DNA from 2 places in the Eoetvoesiella sp. genome. Region 2 is predicted to be linked to the other one. Evidence: riboswitches for the same ligand, from Rfam matches in the RefSeq annotation. Region 2 holds a riboswitch; the other holds the start of a gene.
The links. A riboswitch is a leader RNA that binds a small molecule or an ion and turns the genes downstream of it on or off. The one in region 2 is predicted to bind fluoride.

Region 1 (5,361 bases), on a different contig from region 2:
TCCCCGGCGCCGACCCCAAGGCCTTGCGCAGCATGGTCGACCAACTGAAAGACAATCTGAAGCCTGCCGTGGTGGTGCTTGCCGCCGTGGCCGATGGGCGGGTCAGCCTGGTGGCCGGCGTGGCTTCCGAGCTTGCCGGCAAGGTCAAGGCGGGCGATCTGGTTGGCATGGTGGCCGGGCAGATCGGAGGCAAGGGCGGCGGTCGTCCCGACATGGCCATGGGCGGCGGCACCGACGAAGCGGCATTGCCGGGCGTGCTTTCTCAGGTGCAAGGCTGGGTGCAGCAGCGGCTCGAAGGCTAGGCCATGGGTAGTGAATCCGATACCCCCGATTTCGATCTTGAAGTCGACGCTTCGGGGTTAAAATGCCCTTTGCCCATCCTGCGGGCAAAAAAAGCCCTGGCACAGCTGCAAAGCGGGCAGGTACTGAAGGTCATCACCACCGATACGCATGCCGTGCGGGACTTCCAGGCGTTTGCCAAGCAAACGGGCAATGCTCTGAAGGCGCAAAACGAATCGCCGGATGGCGCCGTGCATTTCCTGGTGCGTCGCTAAGGCCTAGGGGCCGGCTATTGCCGCAGCGCGTTGCGGGTTTCGGCTCCATTCAGCGCAGCTTGCCCAGGCGGCAGGCGCGCCGGGCCGTCCGGGCCAGCGGGCAGGGCGGTGTGGCTTTTTGAATATATTTGGCGGATTCATGCGCTAAGGTTTGCCTAGGCTGGCCATTAAGTGCTAGAATCTTTTGTTTTTCACAACATTTTCAAAGGATTACCTATGGTGGTGATTCGTCTAGCCCGTGGTGGCTCGAAGAAACGTCCGTTTTACAACGTTGTAGCAGCCGATTCGCGTAACCGTCGCGATGGTCGTTTTATTGAACGCGTGGGTTTTTACAACCCCGTTGGCAACGAAGGCCAGGAAAACCTGCGTTTGGCGCTCGACCGCGTCAAGCACTGGACCGACAACGGCGCCCAATTGTCGCCCGCCGTTACCCGTTTGGTTAAAGAATACTCCGCCAAGGCAGCTGCCTGAGCGTAGCGCTGGCATAACGGTACCGCGCGCATGTCCGCCTCCCAAGACGCTGGGGTTCCCGACGATCTTGTAGAGCTGGGTCGCATTGTGTCGGCTTACGGCATCAAGGGCTGGGTCAAGATCCAGCCGCATTCGACCGAGGCCGAGGTACTGCTCGACGCTGAACAGTGGTGGTTGAAAGCGCCCGCTGCTCCCCTGGAGCGCCCGGGCGCTTTGTCGCGTCCGTATCCGGTAAAGGTGCTGGCCGCCAGGCCGCAGGGCGCCACGGTCGTCGCGCAGATCGACGTCAGCCCCGACCGCGATGCCGCCGAAAAGCTCAAGGGGCACAGCGTCTGGGCTCGGCGCGCCAGCTTTCCACCGGCGGACGACGACGAATACTACTGGGTCGACCTCATCGGCTGCCTGTTGTTCGGCGAGCAGGACGGCGCTTCCGTACTGATCGGCCAGGTGGTCGAAGTCATCGACAACGGCGCCCATGCCGTTCTGCGGGTCGCGCGGGCGAAGGCCGGCGGCGAAGGGCCGGAACCCGAGCTGATGCGCGATGCCAAGGGGCGCACAGTGGATGTCCTGGTGCCTTTTGTAAGCGCCCACGTGCATGCCGTCGATATCGCCAACAAGCGGCTGGACAGCAATTGGCCAGCCGATTTCTAACGCGGGCTGCAAGCGCGCAGGCGGCATGACCCATGCGTTTTGACGTCGTCACCTTGTTTCCCGACATGTTCGGCGCGGTCAGCGGCCAGGGTGTCACGGGCCGGGCGTTCAAGCATGGGCTATGGGAGCTTGGCCTGTGGAATCCGCGCGATTTCACGCACGACGTCCATCGCACCGTCGACGACCGGCCTTATGGGGGCGGCCCGGGCATGGTCATGCTGGCCGATCCGCTGGAGCAGGCTGTCCTGGCCGCCCAGTCGCGCCGGCCGCGCCCGGCCTCTGTCATGTTGATGAGTCCCGCCGGAAAGCGCTTCGACCAGGCCATGGCGCAAAGCCTGGTGGACGAGGGCGGGTCGATACTGGTTTGCGGCCGCTATGAAGGCGTGGATCAGCGGTTCATCGAGCGCTGCGTCACCCACGAGGTATCGATGGGCGACTTCGTGCTTTCGGGGGGCGAGATTCCCGCCATGGCAATCATGGACGCCGCCGTCAGGCTGTTGCCGGGGGCTCTGAACGACGCCGATTCCGCGCGCCAGGATTCCTTCAACGATGCCTTGACCGGCCTGCTGGACAGCCCGCACTACACTCGTCCCGAAGACTACAAGGGCCAGGGTGTTCCGGCCGAACTGCTTTCGGGCCACCACGCCAAAATCGCCGCGTGGCGACGTGAGCAGTCCCTGGCGCTTACCTGGCGCCGCCGCCCCGACCTCCTGGAACAAGCCCGCCGGGCCGGCCTGCTCAGCAAGGCCGACGAAAAATTCCTGGCCAGGCTGGAGCGGGACGCGGAACACTAAGGCGCATCCTGGCGGCGTTCAAAACGTGCTTGAGCGCGAGCCCGGGAGTACGCCTGCACCTTTCGCCGGAGCTCGTTCGCCGGGCGCAGCGGGGCGGACTCTCATCTCAATGTGCCGGCAGGTCTTCCAGATGGGCGGTATCGTTGATCCGCTGCACGGTGATTTCGGTTCCGCGTATTTCAATCTGATTGATGCAGCACGGGCTTTGGGCCAGGCGCCAATAAGCGCAAAGCGGTTGATCCAGAAGCTGAAGCAGCAGCGCGCGATTGACGCTGTCGTGTCCTATCAGCATCACCACGTCCGAAGGGGCGGGGTGGCGCTGCAGGACTTCGCGCAGTCCATCGGCGGTTCGCGCCACGAGATCCTGCAAGGACTCGCCATCTGGAAAACGGACGTGCTGCGGCCTTTCGCGCCAATTCGAATACAGCTCGGGCCAGCGTTCCCGCACGGCATCGTGGGTAAGTCCCTGCCATTGTCCGTAGTCCAGGTCGTGCAGGCCGTCGAGCGCCTGCGATTCGATTTCCAATACCTGGGCTATCGGGGCTCCTGTCTGGATGCAGCGCCCCATGGGGCTGGTATAAAGCGCCGCCGATGCGTGGCGCTTGGCAATCCGGTAGGCCAGGGCTTGTGCCTGCAGCATGCCCAGAGGGCTGAGCGGCAGTTCGGCGCGGCCGCGAAAACGCGGAGGATCGATGCCTTCGACATGTCCGTGCCTCATGAGAATCAAAGTCGTCATTCGTGGTGCCTCGTCAGGTTATGGCAATTTGCGGCAGCCGCGCAGCGGGACGCGATGCGCGCGGGCGGCTCTTACAGGGACTGTCCTATGGCGCCGAACTCCACAGGCGTCTTGGCGTAGAAAAGATGCAGGGACGGCTCTTCGTCCAGGCACGCCATGATGGCGTCGCATTCGGATGCGGATACCACCATGGTGATTTCCATGGGCTGGTCGGCCAAGTCGAAAAAGCGCGCCGAGTGGAGCCGGTGATGGCCGCCGATGCCTTCCTGGGCAGCCGTCACGGTCGCTCCGCGGATCTGCATGGACTGGGCGAGCTCGAGCAGCCATTGATGCAACGGGCGGTGATTGTGGGATCGGTCTTGCTGGGTGAAGAAGGTCAGCATGTATCCTGTCATGGTGTTGTTTCCTTTGTTCAGCGGCTGGAGAAGTACTGCACGAACGCGATGCCCAGCAGTGTCAGGCTGATGGAGCCGATTATGTGCACGCCCAGTTCGAGCGCGGCGCTGGCGAGTTCCCGATTTTGTATGAGGCTGCTCACTTCCAGTGAAAAAGTGGAAAAAGTCGTCAGCCCCCCCATAAAACCTGTAATGACAAACAGGCGCCATTCGGCGGGCAGGCTGGCATGGGCCTTGAAGAACTCGCTGGCTACGCCTATGAGCAGGCCGCCGATCAGGTTGGCGGCCAGGGTGCCCAGCGGAAGGGTAGGCAAAATCGAGTTCAGCCCCAAGCCCAGCAGCCAGCGCAGCAGCGCGCCGATTCCCGCGCCCAGCGCGATGACGATGATTGCGCTTGGCATGGCTTAGTGTGCTGTTTGGCCGGGGACGTCGAAAGGCTCGTGGGGGCAGTGCAGTGATGGAGGCGGCGCAGGTGCGCGCAGTGTGGAGAAGTGGCGGTTTTTTTTCATGGTGGCCGGAGATATTGCGTTGAGGCGAAGGCCTGAACGAAGAAGCGCTGACTGACGCAAACCCACCCGCCTCTTGATCAGGAACGAGTAGGCATCATCAGCCAGCGCATGCCGGCGGTTCTAAACGCGGAGGAATGCCATCTCCGCAGTACAGTTTATCAATCGAGTCCGCCACATGCAATGTCCGTGACGGATTGCACGATTATCCTAGCTTGCTCAATTGAGCCCGTACCTTGGCCAGGGTCTCGCCGAACTGGGCCACGCGGGCTTTTTCCTGCTCGACCACGGCCGCCGGGGCGCGCTCGACGAAGCTGGCGTTCGACAGTTTGCCGTTCGCCTTGGCGATTTCTCCTTCGAGGCGTTCGATTTCCTTACCCAGGCGGGCACGTTCGGCCTCGACGTCGATTTCGACGTGCAGCATGAGTTCGGTCGTACCCACGATTTGCACCGGCGCGCCGACGTCGGGCAGGCTGTCCACGATTTGAACTTCGCTCAGCTTGGCCAGGGCGGCCAGGTAGGCGCTATGGCGCTGCAGCGCCGCCGCATCGCCGCGGGCGATCAGGGGCACGCGCTGGGCCGGCGACAGGTTCATTTCGCCGCGCAGGGCGCGCACGGCTTCGACCTGGGCCTTGAGCTCGGCGACCTGGGCTTCTGCCTCGAGGTCGAGCAGCTCGGGGTTGGCCACCGGGTAGGGCTGGATGCACAGGCTGGTCTGTTCGTCGGCGCGCCGCTTGCCGGCGTCCAGGGCGACTTTTTGCCAGAGCTCTTCGGTGATGAACGGGATGATGGGGTGGGCCAGCCGCAGCAGGGTTTCCAGCACGCGGATCAGCGTGCGGCGGGTGCCCAGCTGCTGCGCCGCGCTGCCGTGCTGGATCTGCACCTTCGCCAGCTCCAGGTACCAGTCGCAGTATTCGTCCCAGATGAAGTGGTACAGCGCATTGGCGATGTTGTCGAAACGGTAGTCGTCGAAGCCGCGCTGGACGTCTTCCTCCAGGCGCTGCAGCTGGCTGATGATCCAGCGGTCGGCAAAGGCCAGTTCGCCCTTGTCGGCGCCGGTCAGGTCGTGCCCCTCGGTGTTCATCAGGACGAAGCGGGTGGCGTTCCAGAGCTTGTTGCAGAAATTGCGGTAGCCTTCGCAGCGCTTCAGGTCGAAGTTGATGTTGCGGCCCAGCGTGGCATAGGCCGCCATGGTGAAGCGCAGCGCGTCGGTGCCGTAGGCCGGGAAACCCTGGGGGTAGTCCTTGCGGGTTT
Region 2 (5,361 bases):
TCCTTCACCATAGTCGTGGCCGTTCAGACTTCGGATGTGGCCGTCATGGACAACGGCACGCGCAAGGCGGTTCTGGCGCAGTCCGTGCTTTGTTTCCTGTTCAATGTGGCCATTGTCGGGCTGTCGATCAATATCGCAGCCAGCCTGCTTGGAGGATGACGCGGCGGGCTATATGCCGGTGGCTTGCTCCTGCGTCTGCTGGTTTCAGACGGGCAGGGCTGCCGGCTCGAAAATTTCCTTGTACAAATCCGCTCCGTAACTCGTTTGCTGAGGCTCTCCGGGTTTGACATGGAAAGTGCGGGTTCCATCTTCAAGGCGCTCGGCAAGAAGGTAGGCGGCCCGATCGACCGGCTGGGCGTAAAGGCCGTGCGCGAACGCATATTGATGCGTCACGAAAAACACCTTTACGCCGCATTCCAGCAGGGCCTCGGTAATCGTCCGGGCGACTTCGGAGCCCTCTCGTTCGTTCGTCGCGGCGAAGGATTCATTGAACAGAACCAGTGCATTGACCGAAACCTGGTCGACGATGGAACTCATGCGCTTGAGTTCCTCGTCGAACTTGCCACTTTCCATCCCCGCGTCTTCCTCGCGTTTGTAGTGCGTGTACAAGCCTTCGCATAAATTGGCCGAGAATGCTTTCGCGCAGACGAACAAGCCGCTTTGCATCATGAGTTGCGCAACGCCGATGCTGCGCAAGAACGACGACTTCCCGCCCTGATTGGCGCCCGTGACGATCACCAGACGGCTGTCTTCGAGATCAAGGGTATTGGCCACCACTTTCTTGCGCATTTTCAATGCAAGGCAAACATCGTACAACTCTTCGAAGCTGGATCGGCGCTGGCCGGACTGCAGCACGTCGGGAAAGACGATTGGCTCCTCGAGCCGGGCCAGGCTTTCGCTCAGGTTTATGCCGCATACGTGGAATGCCAGTTCGGCGCGCAGCAGCGTAAAGAAGCTGGCAACGTGCTCGGCCGATTGGGCCAGCGCATTGGCTACCAGATTGATGCCCCGGTCTCCAAGCTCCGAAAGGGCGCGGGCCCCGTTTTCGTCCCGGGGGGGAAGGGTATAGCTGTAGGACGGCGGCTTCCTGGAAAACAGGCGGGTCAGCCAGTTGAGCCCGTCGTCGGACGGCGTGCGAAGCACATAATCGCTGCCGCGATTTCCCTGGCCCAGATGTGCGCTGACCAGAATGCCGTGCCGGAATCTCAGGGTTTTCAGATGGCTTCGCAGCTGTTCGATGTAGGCTTCGCCAAGTTCTTCGCTCAATGTTGCGAAAAGCCGCTTCCAGCCAGGCGAGTTGAATTGCGGCGCGACGCGGTTGGCCGTATCCCGCAGCTCTTCGAACTTCGGTATCAATACATTGATGACCTCCATCGAGCTGTGCAGGTTTGCAAGCGGGTAATGCAGGCCGATGCCCCAGTAGCCTTTCTGCTTGAGTTCCAGCGCCTCGATGGAGAGTTGGTAAAGCTGCCGCACGACCTCTTTGTTTTCCAGGGAGTCCCGCAGCGCGGCCTGGCGATGCGCGACGGTTTCAATATCGGTCTTTACCGAGGCGAGCAGGGCAGTGCGCTCAACTTTCTGCAGGTATTCATCCTCGCCCGCCATGGCCTGAACAAGCGTGTCGAGTTCTAGATCGTCGATCAGTTCGCGGCCGTTCAACGGAAAAGGGGCATCCAGGTCGAAATCGCGGTTCTCGTACATCAAATGGACTTTCATGATTGCACCCGTTCTTTTATGTGCTCGGAGAGCAAGCCATACTTTTGCGCCAGGGCCATGGCGTAGGAACGGCCTGTTGCGCGGGCCCGGACGATCTTGAAGGTACGCACCGTTTGCGAGGGGTCGACGCTGCTGACCATGCTCACCACGCTGTCGCCATACGATGCCAGCTCGTCGATGAAGGTCACCCATACCCCAAGGACGTCCAGCTCGATCGCTTTCTCCATGACCTTCTGGCTGAGATACAGTCCATCGGTCAGCGACGTCGAAGTGAAGATTTCGTTCATGACCAGGATGCTGCGCGGGCTGGCCGAGGTCAGTATCTGATGGATCCTGACGAGATCGTCCTTGAGCTTGCCGCGAAGATTGTCGATGTTCTCTTGCCGCTCGAAATGCGTGAATATGCTGTCGCTCAAGAGCAGCCGGGCTTCGGTTCCCGGCACCGGGCAGCCCATGGCGGCCAGAAAGAACATCTGCCCGAACATGCGTGCGAAGGTGGTCTTGCCTCCTTGATTCGGCCCGCTGACGACGATCATGCGTTCGCCGTCCTTGAGTTCGAAATCGTTGCATACGATCTTCTTGTTCATGGAAAGCAGCTTCTTGCCAAGGGCGATGTCGAAACAATCTTTGGCGTATACATGCTTGTCCGAATCGCTGATGCGCGGATAGCAGAAAGAGCGGCCGGCCTGGCTGAATAGCGCCATATGCTCCAGGTACGCCAGATAGAACTGGATCTCCCGGTCGAATTCGGCAATGGTCGGATCCAGGTAACTCTTGCTTTGCTCCCGAAGTTCGTCGAGCCTGCGGAAAATCTCGGGATTGAGCAATGCGACGAATTCCAGCACTTTCGCTTCTATGCCGTTCATGTCCGGATACTCGTGAAACTGGATGCGATGGTCGTGCACCGCGCCCTGCCGGAATTTCCGGAAGGCTTCTTCGATGACTGCGCTGTAGTCGGGCTCGCCGTCGTAGTGGCACACGCTCAAGGTGTCGCCTGAAATATGAATGCTGTAGGCAATGGCGTCCAGCTCGGACAGCAAGGCGCGCGCATTGTCGAAGAGCGTCGTGAATTCTTTTGAGTCCACATAGGCGGACACGTATTTGCGCAGCTCGAGCCCGATGGCCCGGGATTTTGCGGTGCTGGCCGTCAAGGCGAGGTTCAGGGCGCCTACGGCCGTGCAATAGATCATGACCGCTTCGATGTGCCAGCGTTTTTCCTGATAGGGATAATGAAGCTTCTCGGCCTGCACGAGGTGTTCGCGCATCTTGCGCATTTCCGCGGCGAAAGCCTGGAGCGCGCGCAGCAAGGGCTGTTCTTCGAGGTCGCGGAACACTTCATGGCGATACTCGACGTCGTCCTCGACGCACAGCGGGCTCCGAAAAATGCCCGCGAGGTTGTATTCCTGGCGGGCTGCGATGATGGCGTCGATGGCCTGATCTAGGTTCAGGTCGACGAAATAGCCGGGTTGGGGCGGTGTGTTCTTCGAGAGGCGAACGCTGCGCTGTCCGTCGGTGAACAGAACGCTGAACGCCGGCTCTGTGCCGGGCGCGCAGCCCGCTGGCCTGGGTTGTTGTTCGTTGGAAAGGAACTGCCGAACTGAAAAGGAGTTTGGATTCGCCATTGCGTGCCCCGACTGAGTCAGTTGGCGGCAGCGAGGGCTTGCAAAAATGCCTACGGGCCTCGGCTGCCGAGGTTAGCGTAGGCATCATCAACCCGGAATCGGGCGGTTAGCGTGGGAGGAATGCCATCTCCTGTCTTCATTCTAGCGGGTTATCGAGGAGTTGACCATCGGCCCCAACGGGTTTCCTGGGCTTCATGGCACCGGCCGCCGGGTGGCGGGCCAGCTTGTGGCGCCTGTCCGGGCCAGAGCGGGAAGGGGCCGTCGATGGTATTCTCCCGATAGAGGTAATGAAATGAGCAGACTGTCACGTTTATTATGGATATTGGCCCTTGTGGCGATGCCGTGGGGCGTTTTTGCCCACGATGGCATGCACATGGGCGGCCACAACATGGAATCGGGGGTGGCCACGAGCGCCGCTTTCGGGCCCGACGGCCGGCTGTGGGTGGTCGGCGCGAAGGCCGGCCATCTGGTGCTGCGCCACTCGGATGACCTGGGCCGCACGCTGAGCGCGCCCGTCATGGTCAATGCCCAGGCGATGCCGATTTTCACCATGGGCGAGGACAAGCCCAAGATCGCGCTTGGCAAAAGCGGGGAAATCTACATCAGCTGGACCGAGTCGCTGCCCAAGCCCTACACGGGCTATGTGTTCTTCACCCGCTCGGTGGACGGTGGCAAGCATTTTTCCAAGCCCTTCCGGGTGCATCGCGACGGCGCCGAAATCACGCATCGCCTGGATGCGATGAAGGTGGATGCCAAGGGGCGCATCCTGATCGCCTGGATAGACCGGCGCGATTTCGAGGCGGCCCGTTCGCAAGGAAAGGATTACCTTGGCACGGCGGTCTACTACGCCTGGTCGAACGACCATGGCAAGAGCTTCGGCCCAGAGCACAAGCTGGTCGACCATAGCTGCGACTGCTGCCGCATTGCGTTGTCGGAAGCGCCGAACGGCGGTGTTGCCGCCTTCTGGCGCGCCGACTATCCCGGCAACATCCGCGACCATACCTATGCGTTGTTGCGCGGCGGCGCCGTCGTGGACGAGCCGGCCCGCGCCACCTATACACAATGGCACGTCGAAGCATGTCCGCACCAAGGGCCGGGCCTGGCAGTGGGGGCCGATGGCGTGCGCCACGCTGTCTGGTTTTCCGCCAAGGACAATGCTCCGACCATCTGGTACGGGCAACTGGAGCCAGGGCAGCCGCCCCGGCATCTGCAGCCGGTTGCGCAGCTTGGCGCGGCCCATGCCGATATCGCGGCGGCGGGCCGGCAGGTGTGGATCGCCTGGAACCAGGTAGACGCCGAAGGCTTGAAGCTCATGGTGCGCGAGTCGGGCGATGGCGGCGCCCACTTTGAGGCCGCCCGTGAAATCGCCCGCACCGATGCGGCGGCGGGATCCCCGCAACTACTCTTGAACGCCAAGAATCAAGCCTTTGTGGCGTGGAGTACCAGCAGCGGTTTCCGCCTGGTGCCGGCAGCCGGGTCTGTCCAATGAAGAAACTGTTTATTCCGCTTATTTCGCTGTTGGTGGCTTTTCCGGCGGTTTCCGCGGCGCAGGAGCTGGAGCCTCTGCGCGCCAAGGATGTGCCGGAGTTGTTGAAGCCTCCGGCGCAAGGGGTGCGGGTCATCGAGTTGTGGTCGCTGTATTGCGTCTATTGCGAAGCCAATCTGCGCGAACTCGCATCGCTTGGCGGCGCCGACACCGAAGTTCACGCGGTCACCGTCAACATCGACGACATCGGCCAGCGCAACGACATCACCAGGCGGCTGAAGTCCGCAAACGCGGAAAGCGTTCCCGCGCGAGCCTACGCCGAGGCATCGCCGCAACGCATGAATTTCCTGATCGACCCGCACTGGGGCGGTGAAACGCCGCGCACGCTGATCATCCGCGCCGACGGCAGCCGGAAGGCGCTCAGCGGCACGCTGACCGGCGCGCAGTTCAAGGCTTTGCTAAAGGGCGAAGCGGATTGATGCGCGAGAGCGCCTGCCGCTTGTGGAGCAACCAGTGATTGAGAACGTGCGCGTGAAG

Region 1: another riboswitch for fluoride. It lies ahead of crcB (fluoride efflux transporter CrcB); the one in region 2 lies ahead of VNT00_RS15995 (MutS-related protein).

What each region holds. Positions count from the first base shown of each region.
Region 1 is NZ_DATMGA010000035.1:48,983-54,343, reverse strand. Features, by position in the region: gene alaS (alanine--tRNA ligase) at 1-302, shown strand, start outside; gene VNT00_RS10340 (sulfurtransferase TusA family protein) at 306-554, shown strand; gene rpsP (30S ribosomal protein S16) at 771-1,025, shown strand; gene rimM (ribosome maturation factor RimM) at 1,056-1,676, shown strand; gene trmD (tRNA (guanosine(37)-N1)-methyltransferase TrmD) at 1,709-2,470, shown strand; gene VNT00_RS10320 (histidine phosphatase family protein) at 2,577-3,206, opposite strand; gene VNT00_RS10315 (DUF190 domain-containing protein) at 3,278-3,601, opposite strand; gene crcB (fluoride efflux transporter CrcB) at 3,619-4,002, opposite strand; fluoride riboswitch at 4,192-4,264, opposite strand; gene VNT00_RS10305 (valine--tRNA ligase) at 4,313-5,361, opposite strand, start outside.
Region 2 is NZ_DATMGA010000066.1:219,480-224,840, reverse strand. Features, by position in the region: gene VNT00_RS16005 (DUF1345 domain-containing protein) at 1-159, shown strand, start outside; gene VNT00_RS16000 (MutS-related protein) at 205-1,716, opposite strand; gene VNT00_RS15995 (MutS-related protein) at 1,713-3,338, opposite strand; fluoride riboswitch at 3,410-3,478, opposite strand; gene VNT00_RS15990 (sialidase family protein) at 3,631-4,827, shown strand; gene VNT00_RS15985 (hypothetical protein) at 4,824-5,303, shown strand.